DNA from 4 places in the Streptomyces rubrogriseus genome. Region 2 is predicted to be linked to each of the others. Evidence: riboswitches for the same ligand, from Rfam matches in the RefSeq annotation. Region 2 holds a riboswitch; each other region holds the start of a gene.

Region 1 (4,294 bases), 4.6 Mb from region 2:
GGCGGTCAGCGCGGCCACCGCCAGCTCGAACCGCTCGGCGACCTCGTCGGGATCGGTGCCGGGCCGGATGATGTCGTTGCCGCCCGCCGCGAACGAGACGAGGTCGGGCGCGAGTCCGACGACCCGCGGGACCTGTTCCGCCACGATCTGGTCGAGGAGCCTGCCGCGCACGGCGAGGTTCGTGTACGTGAAGTCGCCCTCGGGGCGCCGGTCCGCGAGCAGTACGGCGAGCCGGTCGGCCCAGCCGACGAACGCCCCGTCGGGGCCGGGGTCGCCGACGCCCTCGGTGAAGCTGTCCCCCACCGCCACGTACGACCCGATCACTGCTCTGCTGTCACTCTTCGAATCGTCTGCCACATCGGCCCATGATTCACCTTGGAATGTGACCTACGCGACCGTAGGAAGGGATTGACGGGCGGTGAGAAAGGCCACGCCTAAAGTATTCGTCAATTCCGGAATACGGCGAGGGCCCTGCACGGCGCCTGCACCGGGGTCCGGACACGCCGAAGGCCGGACCCGGGGATCGGGGTCCGGCCTCCGGTGCGCGGGGGCCGCGCGGAACCGGTCGTCAGACGGAGACGCCGTGCGAGCGCAGGAACGCCAGCGGGTCGATGTCCGAGCCGTAGTCCGGCGTGGTGCGGATCTCGAAGTGCAGGTGCGGGCCGGTCACGTTGCCGGTGGCGCCCGAGAGGCCGACCTGCTGACCCGCCGTCACCGACTGACCGGCGGAGACGGAGAGCGAGGAGAGGTGGGCGTACTGGGCGTAGTGGCCGTCGGCGAGCTGGATGACGACCTGGTTGCCGTACGCGCCGCCCCAGCCGGCCGAGACGACGGTGCCCGCGCCGACGGCCTTGAGGGAGGTGCCGGTCGGGACGACGAAGTCGGTGCCGGTGTGGTAGCCGCTGGACCACATGCTGCCGGACTGGTGGTACGGGGTGCCGACGGTGCCGCCCGCGACGGGGGAGGTGTAGCCGCTGGTGGTGCCCGTGGACTGGCTGCCGGAGTCCGAGGAGGAGGCCTTCTCGACGTCCGTCGACTTCTGGGCCGGCTTCGCGGCGGGCTTCGCGGCAGGCTTCTCGGCGGACTTCTGCGCGGGCTTCTCGGACTGCGCGGAGGACGGCGCCGACGACTTGGCGGCCTGGCCGCCGATCGACAGCTTGAGGCCGGGGTGGATCAGCGACGGGTCGGAACCGACGGCCTCGCGGTTGTCCGCGTAGAGCTTCTTCCAGCCGCCGTCGACGTCCTGCTCGTCGGCGATCTTCGAGAGGTAGTCGCCGCTCTTCACCGTGTAGGTGTGCGAGTCGGAGTTCTTCTCGGCGGCGGCCTTCTTGGCCGACGCCGGAACGGAGTGCACGGCCTGCTCGGAAACGGAGTGCGCGGGAGCGGCGTTGGCGGCGGCGGCACCCATCAGCGGGAGCGCGAGCGCGGCGCCACCGGTCCCGGCGACGGCGATGGTGCGGGTCAGGCGCATGGCCCTGGTACGGCGGTGCTTACCCTTCGCGGGCATGGCGAATTCCTCTCCGGCGCCTGCGAGGTGAGCTGTCGGGTGCGGGCTGGAGATGCCCGGCCGCGCCGAAACGCGGCTTTACCCCAAGCCGTTCCGGGAACCGGAACAGGCAGTTCTACCTGTGGGTCCCCCGCTCCTGCCGTGTACGGGTGGTCGATGAGTGCGGGCTCCGGTCGGCGGCAGGATTAGGCGTCCGTCCGGATCGGTGGTGAACGTAAGGGACCAAGACGCACAGGGACAAGCGAAGGGTTCCCCCGGCAGGTGTTCCGATTGATCCTTTACGGGAATGTCCGGTAACCCTGCGTCGATTTCCGCGGCACGCTTTTGCTTAAAGCCCCTTGAGAAACAGTTGAATTACGTGAACATGACGGGCAACGCACGGTCACGGATATGACGCTGCTCACGCGCCCCTCATTCACCCTCCGCCATTTCAGGGCCAGTTGTAATTAAGATACCAATTCGGACAGAAGGGCCTTATCGGCCCGGAATATCCCTCGGGGCGCCATTTCGCGTCCGGGTGATGCCGTATCGTCGGGTGGAGCCCGCCGGCGAGCAGCGGCGGCGGGGCGGAGTGGGAGGAGCCCCCGTGACGCAGCAGGTCCCGTCGACCGAACCCGAGCTGACCGGTGTGCGCAACTTCCGGGACGTGGGCGGCCTGCCCACCGTGGACGGGCGGCGGGTGCGGCAGGGGGTGCTGTTCCGCAGCGGTCACCTGGCTCACGCCACCGGGGAGGACGCCGCGTTCCTGGCCTCGCTGGGCCTGCACACGATCTTCGACTTCCGCAACGCGGCCGACCAGAAGCTCGAGGGCCCGGACGTCGAGCTGCCGGGCGTGCGCAATGTGAACCTGCCGCTGAGCGACCCGGCCGACGGCGCCGAGTTCTGGAAGATGGTCCGTGACGGCGACCTCGACCAGCTGCGCGAGATCCTGGCCGACGGCAAGGCCGCGGACCGGATGATCGGCTCCTACCGCGCGATCGTCACGGAGCGCACCGCGGAGCACTCCCGCATCCTGCACGCGCTCGCCGAGGACAGCGTCCCGGCCCTGATGCACTGCGCCGCCGGAAAGGACCGCGCGGGCCTGTCGATCGCCGTCACGCTGCTCGCCCTCGGTGTCGAGCGCGAGGCCGTCGTCGAGGACTACCTGAAGTCGAATGCCGCGCACCGCCGCTACAAGGTGCGCCGCAGCGGTTCCGCGGCCTCGGCCTACTCCCCCGAGGTCATGGAGCTGCTCAGCCCCCTGTTCGACGCGCGCGCCGAGTACCTGGCGGCGGCCTTCGAGACCGTCGAGGAGACGTGGGGCGGCGTCGACGCCTACCTGGAGCAGGGCCTGCGGCTCACTCCCGCGACCCGGGAGCGGCTGCGCGAGCGGATGCTGGACTGAGCCACCCGCCCGCGGCCGGCGCTACTTGGCGCCCACCTCGAACAGCAGGTAGAGGAAGCCGCCGAAGACGTGCCCCAGGGCGATGTAGACGATCAGCCGCACCCACAGGGCGCGCGGGAACTTCTCCTGCATGGTGCTCATGGCGTCTCTCCAGGGGTCGGGCCGAGGCACGGGGCGGCCGTCGGGCTCTGCAGCAGGGTGTGGACGAACAGCAGCTCGACCCCGTCGGGGTCCTGCGCGGCGATCCGGTGCGGGGTCATCGAGTCGAAGTGGGCGCTGTCCCCCGCGGTGAGCCGGTGCTCGGTGTCCCCGAGGCGCAGTCGCAGCCGGCCCCGCAGGACGTGCAGCCACTCCTCGCCGGGGTGCACCCGCACGACGTCGCCCTGGGAGCCGTACGGAACCTGGACGCGCAGGGCCTGCATGCCGCGGCCCGGCGCTCCGGCCCGCCAGTACGTCCAGCCGCCCGCGGCGGTGGGTTCCATGTCGGCGGCCCGCACTACGGCATCCCGGTCCGCGGCCGCCTCGCCCAGCAGCTCGGCGACGGTCGTACCGTAGACCCGGGCGAGGGAGAGCAGCATCGGCAGCGAGGGCTGGCGCTGCCCGGTCTCCAGGCGGGAGAGGTGGGCGGGCGAGAGCCCCGCGGCGCGGGCCGCGGCCTCCAATGTGAGGACGGCCCGCCGCCGCAGCTCACGCAGCTGGGGCGCGACGGCGGCGACCGACCCCTCGGCGGGGCCGGTCTCGGAGGAACTCATGCCTCCATTCAGCCCGAAACTTGCCCGTCAGGCAAATTCCTTGCCTCAGAGGCAAAAACACCGGAGGCTGCGCTCAACGGTTGGCCACCGCCTGCTTGACCAGGGTCTTCCCGAAGTCCCACATCAGGCCACCGCCATTGTGCGCGTCCTCCATCACCTCCGTGAAGGCGTCGACGAACCGGTCGGCGTCGGCGGTGTCGACGATCAGCGGCGGGATCAGTTTGATCACCTCCAGGTGGTCGCCGGACACCTGGGTCAGGATCCGGTGCCGTTGCAGCAGCGGCACGACCACCATCTGCGCGAACAGTCCCTTCCGCGCGGCCTGCAGCATCGTCCAGCGGCTGCGCAGCTTCAGGGACCTCGGACGGCCGAACTCGATGCCGATCATCAGTCCGCGGCCCCGGACGTCGGCGAGCAGCTCGTAGCGGTCCACCAGCTCCGCGAGCCGGGACTTCAGCCGCTCCCCCACCGCGGCGGCGTTCGCGACGATCTCCTCGTTCTCCATCACCGACAGCACCGCGAGCCCGGCGGCCATGGCCTGTGCGTTGGACCCGAAGCTCGCCGAGTGGACCTGCACGCGGTCCATCGAGGAGTACACCTTCTGGAAGATCCAGTCCTTGCCCAGGGTGGCCCCCACCGGGACGTAACCGC
Region 2 (4,294 bases):
GGTCGTCACCGCCGCCCCCGCCAGGCACCCGCACTGGTCGTCGCCGCCGGAGTGACCGGCTCCGCCATCGCGATCCCGCTGCTCGGCGCCACCGGCGCGCACGCGGCCGACTCGGCGAACTGGGACCAGGTCGCCGAGTGCGAGACCGGCGGCGCCTGGAGCCAGAACAGCGGCAACGGCTACTACGGCGGCCTGCAGCTGTCCCAGGAGTCCTGGGAGCAGTACGGCGGTCTGGACTACGCCCCCAGCGCCGACCAGGCCAGTCGCTCCCAGCAGATAAGAATCGCCGAGAAGATACACGCGGCCCAGGGCATCGCCGCCTGGCCGACCTGCGGTCTGCTCGCCGGCCTGGGCAGCGGCTCCGGGGGCACGGGCGACGGCTCCGGCACGGCCGGTGACGGGGCGTCGGAAGGTTCGGACGCCTCGGGGGAGCAGGACACCACCAAGTCGTCCGAATCGCCCGCGACCACCGAAACGCCCGAGTCGTCCCAGTCATCCGAGTCGTCCGGCTCGTCCGAGGCGCCGGAGTCGACGTCCGGGGCGTCCTCTTCGTCCCCCTCGCCCTCTTCTTCGCCGTCTTCGTCGTCTGACACCCCGTCCGACGGTTCGAGCGGGGCGTCGGGCGACTCGTCCGACGGTGCGGACCAATCCGCCAAGCCGGACACTTCCGCCGAATCCGACCCCTCCGGCAGTGCCGAACGGCAGGGCACCGAGGGCTCGTCCGGCTCCGGCAAGCACCGCGGCGGCAGCGCGGACGAGGGTGCGACGGGAGAGGGCCGTACGGACCCGACGTCGGGCCGGCACGCCTCGCGCGACGGTGGCGAGCGAGAGGCCGGGGACGGGCGTTACGTCGTCCGCACCGGCGACAGCCTCTGGGCCATCGCCGACTCCCTTGACGTCGACGGCGGGTGGCACGCGCTCTACGCCGACAACGAGGCCGTCGTCGGCGCCGACCCCGACCACATCCTGCCCGGTCAGACGCTCACGGTCACGGGCGAATCGGGCGAAAAGTAGGGGGAGTTCGCGTCACGGTTAGAGACCGTATGTCCCTTTTGGATCTCGTGAGAGATAGGTCTCAGAAGCCGTGATCGTCTTTGAAAATCCGCGGAGCGCGTGTCTACGGTCATGACCGCTCGCCACCGCGGGCCCCGACAGCCGCAACGCCGAATCCTGCCAGCGGCCGTACGGGAACAGTCGTCGCGTCAAGCGCCGCAGGCAGGAGCGGGGGACCCAAGGTAAGCGCCGCACCGGGCAGTTGAGCCGGAGCGGCTAGGGGTGAAGCCGAGTTCCGGGAGGAACCCGGCCGGGCAACTCAACCGGCCCGAACCCGACAGCTCACCTCGCAGGCGTCGGTGAGGGGATCAACCATGCTGTTTTCCGGCAAGGGCAAGCACCGTCGCCCGTCCAAGGCCACCCGTGTCATCGCCGTCGCCGGCGTCACCGGTGCCGCCGTCGCCGCCCCGCTGATGGCGGCCGGCAACGCCTCCGCCGCCACCGCGTCCGAGTGGGACGCCGTCGCCCAGTGCGAGTCCGGCGGCAACTGGTCCATCAACACCGGCAACGGTTACTACGGCGGTCTGCAGTTCTCCGCCTCCACCTGGGCCGCCTACGGCGGTACGCAGTACGCCTCCACCGCCGACCAGGCGAGCAAGTCCCAGCAGATCCAGATCGCCGAGAAGGTGCTCGCCGGCCAGGGCAAGGGTGCCTGGCCGGTCTGCGGCACCGGCCTGTCGGGCGCCGCCTACACCGGTGGCGGCTCCGAGGACAGCGGCTCCGGCAGCTCCGAGGGCTCGCAGAGCCAGAGCAGCGGCTCCACCGCCGAGCGCTCCACCGAGCAGAAGGCCTCCCGCTCCGCCGAGCGCCCGGCCGCCGAGCCGAAGGCCGAGAAGCCCGCCAAGAAGACCGTCACCACCCCGACCGGCAAGAAGGTCGAGAAGGGCGACGGCGAGTACAAGGTCGTCAAGGGCGACACCCTCAGCTCGATCGCCGAGGAGCACGACGTCAAGGGCGGCTGGGCGAAGCTGTTCAAGCTGAACGACGACATCGTCGACGACGCCGACCTGATCTACCCGGGCCAGCAGCTGCACCTGAAGTAAGCGGCGGCGGTCCCGCGACTCCCGCCCCGGTGCGTGTTCCCCCGTACGCACCGGGGCGGGACTTTTCATGTTCCGCCTTTGTTCCGTTCTGAAACAATTTACTCTCGGTTCTGTCCAGCGGGTGGGCGATCGGCTGGCCGATCGCCCGGAGCCGGTTAGGCTCGGTCCCGCAGAGCCGTCGCGGTCCCGCGGGACCGCGACGGACCGAAGCGCCACAGTGAAGCGTCACATTGAAGAAGGAGATGCTCGTGCCGTCCATCGACGTCGTCGTAGCCCGGGAAATCCTGGACTCCCGAGGCAACCCCACGGTCGAGGTCGAGGTCGGCCTCGACGACGGCAGCACGGGTCGTGCCGCCGTTCCGTCCGGCGCCTCCACCGGTGCCTTCGAGGCCATCGAACTGCGTGACGGCGACCCGAGCCGTTACCTCGGCAAGGGCGTCGAGAAGGCCGTGCTGGCCGTCATCGAGCAGATCGGCCCGGAGCTGGTCGGCTACGACGCCACCGAGCAGCGCCTGATCGACCAGGCCATGTTCGACCTGGACGCCACCGACAACAAGGGCTCGCTCGGCGCCAACGCCATCCTCGGCGTCTCCCTCGCCGTCGCCCACGCCGCCTCCGAGGCCAGCGACCTGCCGCTCTTCCGCTACCTGGGCGGCCCGAACGCGCACCTGCTGCCGGTGCCGATGATGAACATCCTGAACGGCGGCTCGCACGCCGACTCCAACGTGGACATCCAGGAGTTCATGATCGCCCCGATCGGCGCGGAGTCCTTCTCCGAGGCGCTGCGCTGGGGTGCCGAGGTCTACCACACCCTCAAGAAGGTCCTGAAGAACAAGGGCCTGGCCACCGGCCTCGGCGACGAGGGCGGCTTCGCCCCGAACCTGGGCTCCAACCGCGAGGCCCTCGACCTCATCCTCGAGGCGATCAAGGAGGCCGGCTACACCCCCGGCGAGCAGATCGCCCTCGCGCTCGACGTCGCCGCGTCCGAGTTCTACAAGGACGGCTCCTACTCCTTCGAGGGCAAGGAGCGCACCGCCGCCGAGATGACCGAGTACTACGCCGAGCTGGTCGAGGCGTACCCGCTGGTCTCCATCGAGGACCCGCTGTTCGAGGACGACTGGGACGGCTGGAACACCATCACCGCCAAGCTCGGCGACAAGGTGCAGCTGGTCGGCGACGACCTGTTCGTCACCAACCCGGAGCGCCTGGCCCGCGGCATCGAGGAGAACTCGGCCAACGCCCTGCTCGTCAAGGTCAACCAGATCGGTTCGCTGACCGAGACCCTGGACGCCGTCGAGCTGGCCCAGCGCAACGGCTTCAAGTGCATGATGTCCCACCGCTCCGGCGAGACCGAGGACGTCACCATCGCCGACCTGGCCGTCGCCACCAACTGCGGCCAGATCAAGACCGGCGCCCCGGCCCGCTCCGAGCGCGTCGCCAAGTACAACCAGCTGCTGCGCATCGAGGAGATCCTCGACGACGCCGCGGTGTACGCCGGCCGCAGCGCCTTCCCGCGTTTCAAGGGCTGACGGCCCGGTAGAAGGCAGCGTCGTACGTACGTCCCCGTATCCGGTCCCGTACCGTGTGCGGGGACGTACGCGCGTGCACGGGAGGCGGAGACCAGATGGCCGTGAAGGACCGGGACCGTTTCTCCACCGCGACCAGGATCCGGATCATCGGGGAACAGACCGCGGCCCGGGTCTACCGCTCGCAGACCAAGCGCCAGGCCCGGCGCTCCCGGCTGACCGGCCGGGCCGCGCTGCTCGCGATGGTGCTCTGCTCGCTCGTCGTGGCGCTCGCCTACCCGATCCGGCAGTACGTCGCCCAGCGCGCCGAGATCGCCGATCTCCAGCGGGAGCAGCGGGAGACCCGGCAGCGGGTCGAGGACCTGCGCGACCTCAAGGCCCGCTGGCAGGACGACGCCTACGCCGAGCAGCAGGTCCGGCTGCGGCTGCACTACGTGATGCCGGGGGAGACGGGGTTCGTCGTCGTCGACCCGGAGGCGGCCGAGCAGACCCGCGCCCGGGCCGGCGCCGCCGACCGCCCCTGGTACCAGAACGTGTGGGACGGGGTCGACAAGGCCGACGCCGTCGCCCGCCGGCAGTGAACCCACCGCTCCGGCCGCTCCGACCGCTCCGACCGCTCCGGCAGTGACTCAACAGGAAGACCAGCAGAAGACAGTCATGCAGACTCCCCCG
Region 3 (4,294 bases), 5.7 Mb from region 2:
GCGCGAAGAAGCGGTAGTACTTCGACTCGTCGGAAACCTGCTCGTAGAAGCTGACCAGGCGCTCGGCGTCATCGACGGTGATGGGGCGGACGCGCGCGGTGCCGCCGTCGCGCAGCACCACGTCGGCTTCCCAGTGGGCGGGGTACTCGTGCCGGTCCGACGAGGTCTGCATGGGCCCCAGAGTACGGCTCGCGTACGACAACGGCGCGGGGCAGTCTGTGGGGGACGGAGGTCCGGACCGAGGCCGCGGTCCGGGACCCGGACGGGGCGGCCCACGTGGTCGTCCCGGCTCGCTTCACGATGTGGGAAACTGGTCTAGACAAGACTGGTCTAGACAACTCCAACGCCTCTGAACACCTGAAGGGCAGCATCACATGGCTGAGCGCCGCGTCAACGTCGGCTGGGCCGAGGGTCTCCACGCCCGCCCCGCCTCCATCTTCGTCCGAGCCGCCACGGCCACAGGCGTCCCGGTGACGATCGCCAAGGCCGACGGGTCCCCCGTCAACGCGGCCTCCATGCTGGCCGTCCTCGGCCTCGGCGCCCAGGGGGGCGAGGAGATCGTCCTCGCGTCCGACGCCGAGGGCGCGGAGGCGGCCCTGGAGCGGCTGGCGAAGCTGGTCGCCGAGGGGCTCGAGGAGCTTCCCGAGACCGTCTGACGGACGGGACAGCAGCACCGAAAGGCCCGCCGGGACCACCGGGCGGGCCTTTCTCCTTTTCCGCTTCCGCTTCTGCCTCTGCTTCTGCTTCTGCTTCTGCTTCTGCTTCTGCTTCTGCACGTTCGGGACGGCAGAAATAGCCGCCGGAATTCCCCCGCTTTTGTATACGGAACCTGTGTTACCGGAGCGGGCTCGCGGTGTTTACGGAATGTTGCGTATTCCTCACACGCTCTGCCGTCGCGCCGCCGGAGGCGAACCGGAGCCGGTACCCGGACGCCGACCGCTCGATGTGCCGGGTCATGAGCGCCCGCGCGCGTTCGGCGTCGCCCCGGGCCACGGCGTCGGCGATCGCCGCGTGCTCCGCCCAGTGCTCCACCGGTCCGACCGGTGCCTCCACGACGTACATCCAGGCGATCTTGTGGCGGAGCTGGGTCAGCAGCGCGGTCAGGGAGGGGCTGTCCGCCGCCCTGGCGAGGGTCTCGTGGAACCAGCCGCCCAGGGAGCGCAGCTCGTCCACGGTGCCCCGCCCGGCCCGTTCCTGCCCCAGCCTGACCAGGCCGCGCAGCACCTTGAGGTGTGCGTCGGTGCGCCGCCGCGCGGCCCGGGAGGCGCCGAGCGGCTCGAGGAGCGTGCGGGTCTCCAGCAGGTCGGCGGCCTCCCGCCGGGTCGGTTCCGCGACGCACGCGCCCGCGTGCCGCCGGGTCACCACGAAGCCCTCCGCCTCCAGCGTGCGCAGGGCCTCGCGGACGGGGACGCGGGAGACGCCGTAACGGCGGGCGAGGATCTCCTCGGTGAGCCGGCTCCCGCGTCCGTGGACGCCGGTCACGATGTCGTCCCGAATCGCCGTGCACACCGAATGTGCCGGAATACGCATGACCGACCTCCGCCTTGATCCCCAGAAACGTCGACGATGGACGCGCTTTCAGCGACTCTAGGCCAATCAAGCCGGCATGGAATACAAAAAGCCCCGACTCGGGAAGCCGGGGCTTTTTCGTCAGACGTTCACTCCGTGGGAGCGGAGATAGGCGACGGGGTCCATGTCCGAGCCGTACTCGGGGCTGGTACGGGCCTCGAAGTGCAGGTGCGGTCCGGTGACGTTGCCGGTGGCACCCGAGACGCCGATCTGCTGGCCGGGCTCGACCGACTGGCCGACCGAGACGCCGATGGACGACAGGTGCCCGTACTGGGTGTACGTGCCGTCGTGCATCCTGATCACGACCTGGTTGCCGTACGCGCCGCCCCAGCCGGCCTCGACGACGGTGCCGACGCCCACGGAGTGCACGGACGTGCCGCTGGAGGCGTGGAAGTCGATGCCGGTGTGGCTGCCGGAGGACCACAGGGAGCTGCCGGCCTGGTAGGCGGTGGAGACGTACGAGGCGGTGATCGGCGCGACGAAGGTGTTGAGGCGCTCGCGCTCCGCCTCCCGCGCGGCGCGCTCCTTGGCCTCGCGCGCCTCCTTGGCCGCCTCGGCCGCCCGCTCGCGGGCCGCCTCGCGGGCGGCGGCGTCCGCGGCCGCCTGCTTCTGGGCGAGGGCCTGGGCGTCGATCTCGTCGGCTATGGAGTCGCCGATGGTGACGACCGGGGTGAGCCCGGTCTGTTCCACCTCGGGCTCGGCGGCCAGCGCCGGAGCCGCGAGGGTGCCGACCACGCCGGTGGTGGCGAGGGCCGCGACACCCGCCGCGCGGGCGGTGGTGCGGTGCACCCGACTGGGACGGCGGTGCTTCCCGGTGGCGCGCGTGAACGCCATGTAGAGGCTTGTCCTTTCCTTCCCTCTCGCCTACCGGGTTAGCTGACGGGTTCGGAGGTGGAAGGTCTCCTACGGACCCCCTCGCGGTGCGCGCGGGCGTCCGATTCACCCCAGGGACTTCGATGGGTCCCCGGCTCCCCTGGCTCGCGCCGTACGGGGACTCGGCGATGACTGTCCGGTGCCGCGGATGCGGCGCACTGCCTGACGAACAGCCCGGACGACGCTAAACGCGGCTGCGTTCAATCCTCAAACGCAACAGGCTTTTTGTAGCGCACGCCACAGGGCAGACGAGCAACCACTCCCCCAATCCGGACAAACGGCGGCCCCGGTGACACACCGGTCACCGGGGCCGCCGCGCGCGCGTGCCGCTACTCGGCCGCCACCACGGTGACTTCGCCGATGCCGAGGGCCTCGACGGGCTCCTTGATCTGCGCCGCGTCGCCGACCAGGACCGTCACGAGACGGTCCACCGGGAAGGCGTTCACGACCGCCGCGGTGGCCTCCACGGTGCCCGTGGCGGCCAGTTGACGGTAGAGCGTGGCCTGGAAGTCGTCGGGCAGGTGCTGCTCGACCTGGTCGGCCAGCGTGCTCGCCACGGCCGCCGCCGTCTCGTACTTCAGCGGCGCCACGCCCACCAGGTTCTGCACGGCCACGTCGCGCTCGGCGTCGGTGAGCCCCTCCGCGGCCAGCTTGCGCAGCACCGTCCACAGGTCCTCCAGGGCGGGACCGGTGTTGGGGGTGTCGACGGATCCGCTGATGGCGAGCATCGCGGCGCCCGTGCCGTCCGGCGCGGAGCGCAGGACCTGGCCGAACGCCCGCACACCGTAGGTGTAGCCCTTCTCCTCGCGCAGGACGCGGTCCAGGCGCGAGGTGAGGGTGCCGCCCAGGCAGTAGGTGCCGAGCACCTGCGCGGGCCACACGCGGTCGTGCCGGTCGGCGCCGGTGCGGCCGATCAGCAGCTGCGTCTGGACGGCGCCGGGACGGTCCACGATGACGACCCGGCCCCGGTCGTCGGCGGTCACCGGGGGCACGGGACGCGGCTCGGCGGCCGAGCCGGTCCAGGCGCCCAGGGTGTCGCCGAGCAACGCGTCCAGGTCGACGCCGGTGAGGTCGCCGACGACCACCGCGGTGGCCGTGGCGGGGCGGACGTGCCGCTCGTAGAAGGCGCGTACGGCCGCCGCGTCGATGGCCTCGACCGTCTCCTCCGTGCCCTGGCGCGGGCGCGACATGCGCGCGTCGGCCGGGAACAGCTCCTTGGAGAGTTCCTTGGCGGCACGCCGGGAGGGGTTGGCCAGCTCGTGCGGGATCTCGTCGAGCCTGTTGCGCACCAGCCGTTCGACCTCGCCGTCCGCGAAGGCGGGCGCCCTGAGGGCGTCGGCGAGCAGGCCGAGTGCCTTGCCGAGGCGCGAGGCGGGCACCTCCAGGCTCAGCCGGACGCCGGGGTGGTCGGCGTGCGCGTCCAGGGTGGCGCCGCAGCGCTCCAGCTCGGCGGCGAAGTCCTCCGCGGAGTGCTTGTCGGTGCCCTCGGAGAAGGCGCGCGCCATGATGGTGGCGACGCCGTCGAGACCGGCCGGCTCGGCGTCCAGGGGGGCGTCGAGGAGCACCTCGACGGCGACGACCTGCTGGCCGGGGCGGTGGCAGCGCAGCACGGTGAGGCCGTTGTCGAGGCTGCCGCGCTCGGGGGCGGGGAACGCCCACGGCTTGGGCTCGCCGGCCTGCGGCTGGGCGTGGAATTCCATGGTGGCGAGCTCGGTCACTTGGCCGCCTCCTCGTTCTCGTCGGTGGCGTCGGTCTCGTCGGCGGGGGCGGTGGGCTCGTAGACGAGCACCGCGCGGTTGTCGGGGCGCAGGCGGGCCTTGGCGACCTCCTGGACCTCCTCCGCGGTCACCTC
Region 4 (4,294 bases), 7.0 Mb from region 2:
TCATCGCGCCGAACCGGCAGGAGACCGCCACCAGGGAGCCCGTCTTGCCGCCCAGCACGTCTAGGTAGTGGTCGACCGGGTCGCGGCCGTCCTGCGGGCCGGCCGTCTCCAGGATCTGACCGGTGACCAGCCGCTCAAAGGCGAGGGCCTGGACGCGGACCGCCTCGGGTCCGAGGTCGGCGAGGATCTGGGAGGCGCGGGCGAACAGGAAGTCGCCGGTGAGGACCGCGACCGAGTTGTCCCAGCGGGTGTTCGCACTGGGCACCCCGCGCCGCACGGCGGCCTCGTCCATCACGTCGTCGTGGTACAGCGTGGCGAGGTGGGTCAGCTCCACGACCACGGCCGAGGGCACGATCCCGGGGGCGTAGGGGTCACCGAACTGGGCCGAGAGCATCACCAGCAGCGGCCGGAACCGTTTCCCGCCGGCCCGCACCAGGTGCTGGGCGGCCTCCGTGATGAACGGCACCTCGCTTTTGGTTGCCTCAAGCAACCCTTCCTCGACAGCAACCAATCCGGCCTGGACATCGGCTTCCAGAGCCTGGTCCCGCACGCTCAGCCCGAACGGCCCGACGACGGTCACGAGGGGTCTCCTGTCTGCTGGTGTCTACTGGCGATTACCTGGTTTGTCGATAGGTCGCTGCCACCACTCAAGTCAGCGTATCCGGTCACGTTTCGATCACCGCTAGCGCCCACCGTTACAGGCTGGTCGGTATCGGATCATTAACGGTATGTTTTTGATCAGGTGATATGAGCAGATTTTGATTGATATCGCCAGAGGGGACGAGCCGGAGCCGGAGGGCGAACGGGCCGGAGCCGCCACCGAAGATCCCATCACTCCTCCCAACGGCCCGCACTTCGAGAACGTCACCCGATCGACACGCCCGCCCCCTCCTTATGCGCCACCCCTCCACCGCCCTCTCCCCTTCCCCGCTTCCCACCCCTCCCCGCCCGACACCCGAAGCCGTCCCCACCCGCGGCCGGTTGGCTCCCAGTTGGGCTTAATGCCCCATTTGCCGTGCTTGTTGAAGCCAGTGAGTTGGCTCACTCCGGACGACCTACAGGCAACCCGGCCGGAACCTGTGCCCTCCCTTTGCCCCGCAAGCCAGTTGGGGATTGGCAGCAGCAAAGGATCAAGAGCCATATAGGCCTCAGACCAAGGTCAACAGGCATGTTGGGTGATTCCTGCACTTGTTCCGGACATGTGCTCTCGCATACGTTCCCGGCCTGTCGGGTGGACGCCGAATCCTGCCACCGCCCGTCGCACAGTCATCCACCCAACAAACTCGCAGGCAGGAGCGGGGGACCCAGGTAAGTCGCCGCACCGGTCACCACCGGAGCGGCTCGGGGTGAAGCCGTACCCGTCAGGGCACGGCCGGGCACCTCCCCGCCCGAACCCGACAGCTCACCTCGTAGGCGTAAGGAGAGGGACACCGCATGTCTGCCAACGGTCAGAACCGTCACGCCCGCACCAGCCGCCTCGCCCGCAAGCTCGCCGTGGCCGGCACCGGTGCCGCGGTGCTCGCGCTGCCGCTCATCGGCGCCACCACCGCTTCCGCGGCCACCCCGGCCGCCGCCACGACCGCCACCACGGCGGCCACGGCCTACCCGGACAACCTCGACGGCTGGATCCGCGAGTCGCTCGACATCATGGCCCAGCACGGCATCCCCGGGACCTACGAGGGCATTCACCGCAACATCATGCGTGAGTCCTCCGGCAACCCGCTCGCCATCAACAACTGGGACATCAACGCCATCAACGGCACCCCGTCCAAGGGCCTGCTCCAGGTGATCGACCCGACCTTCCAGGCGTACCACGTCGAGGGCACCTCCTGGGACCCGTACGACCCGGTCGCCAACATCACCGCCGCCTGCAACTACGCGGCCGACCGCTACGGCTCGATGGACAACGTCTTCAGCGCGTACTGAGCCGTACGCCGCCCGAACCTCGCCTAAGAGGTACCGAAGATCCGCTCGAGGACGACGGCCACGCCGTCGTCCTCGTTCGTCGTGGTGACCTCGTCGGCCACCGCCTTGAGTTCGGGGTGCGCGCCGGCCATGGCCACACCGTGGGCCGCCCACTGGAACATCGGGATGTCGTTGGGCATGTCCCCGAAGGCGATCGTCCGCCGCCGCTCCAGACCCAGGTGCTCGGCGGCCAGCGCCAGACCGGTGGCCTTGGTGATGCCGCAGGGCTGGAGCTCCACCGTGCCGGGCCCCGACATGGTGACCGTCGCGAGGGAACCGACCACCGCGCGAGCCGTCGCCGCCAGTTCGTCGTCGGTCAGCTCGGGGTGGCGCAGCAGCACCTTGCTGATCGGCCTGGACCACAGCTGCGCACGCTGCTCGACGCGCACCGCGGGCAGCGTCGGGTGGGGCATCAGGTAGTCCGGCTCGATGAGTGTCAGCCCGTCGACGCCGTCCTGGTCCACGGCCGCGTGCACCTGGCCCACCTCGGCCTCGATCTTGCCGAGCGCGGTCTCGGCCAGCTCCCGGTCCAGGGTGACCGACCACAGCATCCGGTGCGCGCCGGCGTCGTACACCTGCGCGCCCTGTCCGCACACCGCGAGCCCCGTGCAGCCGAGCCGGTCGAGCAGCGGGCGCACCCGGGGGGCCGGGCGCCCCGTCACCACCAGGTGCCGCGCACCCGCCCCGGCGGCCCGCGCCAGCGCGGCCAGCGACCGGTCGGAGACGGTGTCGTCGCCTCGGAGCAGCGTGCCGTCCAGGTCGGTGGCGACGAGTGAATACGCGGTGCGGTCCATGATCAGAGAATACGGACACCGCACCCGTCCGACTCACCCGTGACCGCTTCCGAGCGAGGGCGTAGCGAGTGCGCTCGAACCCGCACGGCGTTGCACGACGACGCCCGAGGATGTCCGAAACCTGATACATCATCGGCTAAAGCCCGTTCAGGGCCTGTGCACCGGTTGGCGGCGGCATCGCACGCTACCTGCCCGCCGGGTGCTCCCCGTGGTGCCTTCCGCCCCCGAACCCGGACCGGGCGCCGCCGCCTTCGGCGGTACTGCCCAAGAGCGGCACGTCACCCGTAACGTGTGGCCGGACCGCGTGCGTCACGTGACGCACCCCGATCACGTGACACAACGGCACACCCGGCACACCTGACACACCCGGCACACTTGACACACCCAGTACAGCCGCCGTCACGCAACGGCACACACGGCGCGCACGGCGCACATGGCGAGCACGAAAGCGAGGCAGCACCCGATGCCCCCCTTCGATGTCCCCGAGGGCGACCCCTTCGGCCCGCACAACCTTCCGTACGGCGTGTTCTCGATCCCCGGCTCGCTCGACCGGACGGACCGGACGGTGGGCGTCCGGCTGGGCGACCACGTCCTCGACGCGGGGGCGGCGGCCCACGCGCTCGGCTCGCCGTACGCGGCCCTCCTCGCGCAGCCCACCCTCAACCCGCTGCTGGCGGCCGGGCGCACGGCGTGGTCGGACGTGCGGCGCGCGCTGACGGCGTGGGTGACGGTCCCCTCCCACCGCGAGACCCTGGAGCCGTTCTTCCACCCGCTGTCGTCGGTGACCCTGCACCTGCCCTTCGAGGTCGCCGACTACGTCGACTTCTACGCCTCCGAGAACCACGCCCGCAACGTCGGCCAGATCTTCCGCCCCGACGCCGCCGACTCCCTCACCCCGAACTGGAAGCACCTCCCGATCGGCTACCACGGCCGCTCCGGCACGGTCGTCGTCTCGGGCACGGACGTCGTGCGCCCGTCGGGGCAGCGCAAGCCCCCGGCCGACGCCGCACCCGTCTTCGGCCCGTCCGTCCGGCTCGACATCGAGGCGGAGGTCGGCTTCGTCGTGGGTGTGCCGTCCGAACTGGGCAGTCCGGTCGCGCTCGGCGACTTCCGCGAGCACGTCTTCGGGCTCTGCCTGCTCAACGACTGGTCCGCGCGGGACGTCCAGGCCTGGGAGTACGTCCCCCTCGGTCCGTTCCTCGGCAAGTCCTTCACCACGTCGGTGTCGGCGTGGATCACCCCGCTGGACGCGCTGGAGGAGGCCCGGGTGGCGCCGCCCGAGCGCACGCACGAGCTGCTGCCCTACCTGGACGACACGAACACCGACCAGGACGATCCCGGCGGCTACGACCTGCGGATCTCCGTCGCCGTCAACGGCCACGTCGTCTCCGAGCCGCCGTTCTCCACCATGTACTGGACGGCCGCCCAGCAGTTGGCCCACATGACGGTCAACGGAGCCTCGCTGCGCACCGGCGACCTCTACGGCTCGGGCACGGTGAGCGGGCCCACCGAGCGGGAGCGGGGGTCGCTGCTCG

Evidence for each region. Region 2 has a riboswitch for cyclic di-AMP ahead of rpfA (resuscitation-promoting factor protein RpfA). Riboswitches for the same ligand answer to the same signal wherever they lie in the genome.
Region 1: it holds a riboswitch for cyclic di-AMP, as region 2 does, so the genes downstream of both, Sru02f_RS24565 (M23 family metallopeptidase) here and rpfA (resuscitation-promoting factor protein RpfA) in region 2, are expected to answer to the same signal.
Region 3: it holds a riboswitch for cyclic di-AMP, as region 2 does, so the genes downstream of both, Sru02f_RS28810 (M23 family metallopeptidase) here and rpfA (resuscitation-promoting factor protein RpfA) in region 2, are expected to answer to the same signal.
Region 4: it holds a riboswitch for cyclic di-AMP, as region 2 does, so the genes downstream of both, Sru02f_RS34750 (transglycosylase SLT domain-containing protein) here and rpfA (resuscitation-promoting factor protein RpfA) in region 2, are expected to answer to the same signal.

What each region holds. Positions count from the first base shown of each region.
Region 1 is NZ_CP116256.1:5,360,682-5,364,975, forward strand. Features, by position in the region: gene Sru02f_RS24560 (SGNH/GDSL hydrolase family protein) at 1-324, opposite strand, end outside; gene Sru02f_RS24565 (M23 family metallopeptidase) at 569-1,507, opposite strand; cyclic di-AMP (ydaO/yuaA leader) riboswitch at 1,510-1,669, opposite strand; gene Sru02f_RS24570 (tyrosine-protein phosphatase) at 2,094-2,891, shown strand; gene Sru02f_RS24575 (DUF6126 family protein) at 2,913-3,032, opposite strand; gene Sru02f_RS24580 (helix-turn-helix domain-containing protein) at 3,029-3,643, opposite strand; gene Sru02f_RS24585 (aspartate aminotransferase family protein) at 3,717-4,294, opposite strand, start outside.
Region 2 is NZ_CP116256.1:735,887-740,180, forward strand. Features, by position in the region: gene rpfC (resuscitation-promoting factor protein RpfC) at 1-1,014, shown strand, start outside; cyclic di-AMP (ydaO/yuaA leader) riboswitch at 1,198-1,364, shown strand; gene rpfA (resuscitation-promoting factor protein RpfA) at 1,368-2,096, shown strand; gene eno (phosphopyruvate hydratase) at 2,345-3,625, shown strand; gene divIC (cell division protein DivIC) at 3,721-4,203, shown strand; gene Sru02f_RS03220 (DUF501 domain-containing protein) at 4,280-4,294, shown strand, end outside.
Region 3 is NZ_CP116256.1:6,406,592-6,410,885, forward strand. Features, by position in the region: gene Sru02f_RS28795 (bifunctional acetate--CoA ligase family protein/GNAT family N-acetyltransferase) at 1-172, opposite strand, end outside; gene Sru02f_RS28800 (HPr family phosphocarrier protein) at 375-656, shown strand; gene Sru02f_RS28805 (GntR family transcriptional regulator) at 835-1,530, opposite strand; gene Sru02f_RS28810 (M23 family metallopeptidase) at 1,651-2,403, opposite strand; cyclic di-AMP (ydaO/yuaA leader) riboswitch at 2,416-2,580, opposite strand; gene Sru02f_RS28815 (M16 family metallopeptidase) at 2,772-4,160, opposite strand; gene Sru02f_RS28820 (M16 family metallopeptidase) at 4,157-4,294, opposite strand, start outside.
Region 4 is NZ_CP116256.1:7,727,799-7,732,092, forward strand. Features, by position in the region: gene Sru02f_RS34745 (polyprenyl synthetase family protein) at 1-580, opposite strand, end outside; cyclic di-AMP (ydaO/yuaA leader) riboswitch at 1,262-1,430, shown strand; gene Sru02f_RS34750 (transglycosylase SLT domain-containing protein) at 1,435-1,926, shown strand; gene Sru02f_RS34755 (HAD family hydrolase) at 1,950-2,759, opposite strand; gene fahA (fumarylacetoacetase) at 3,223-4,294, shown strand, end outside.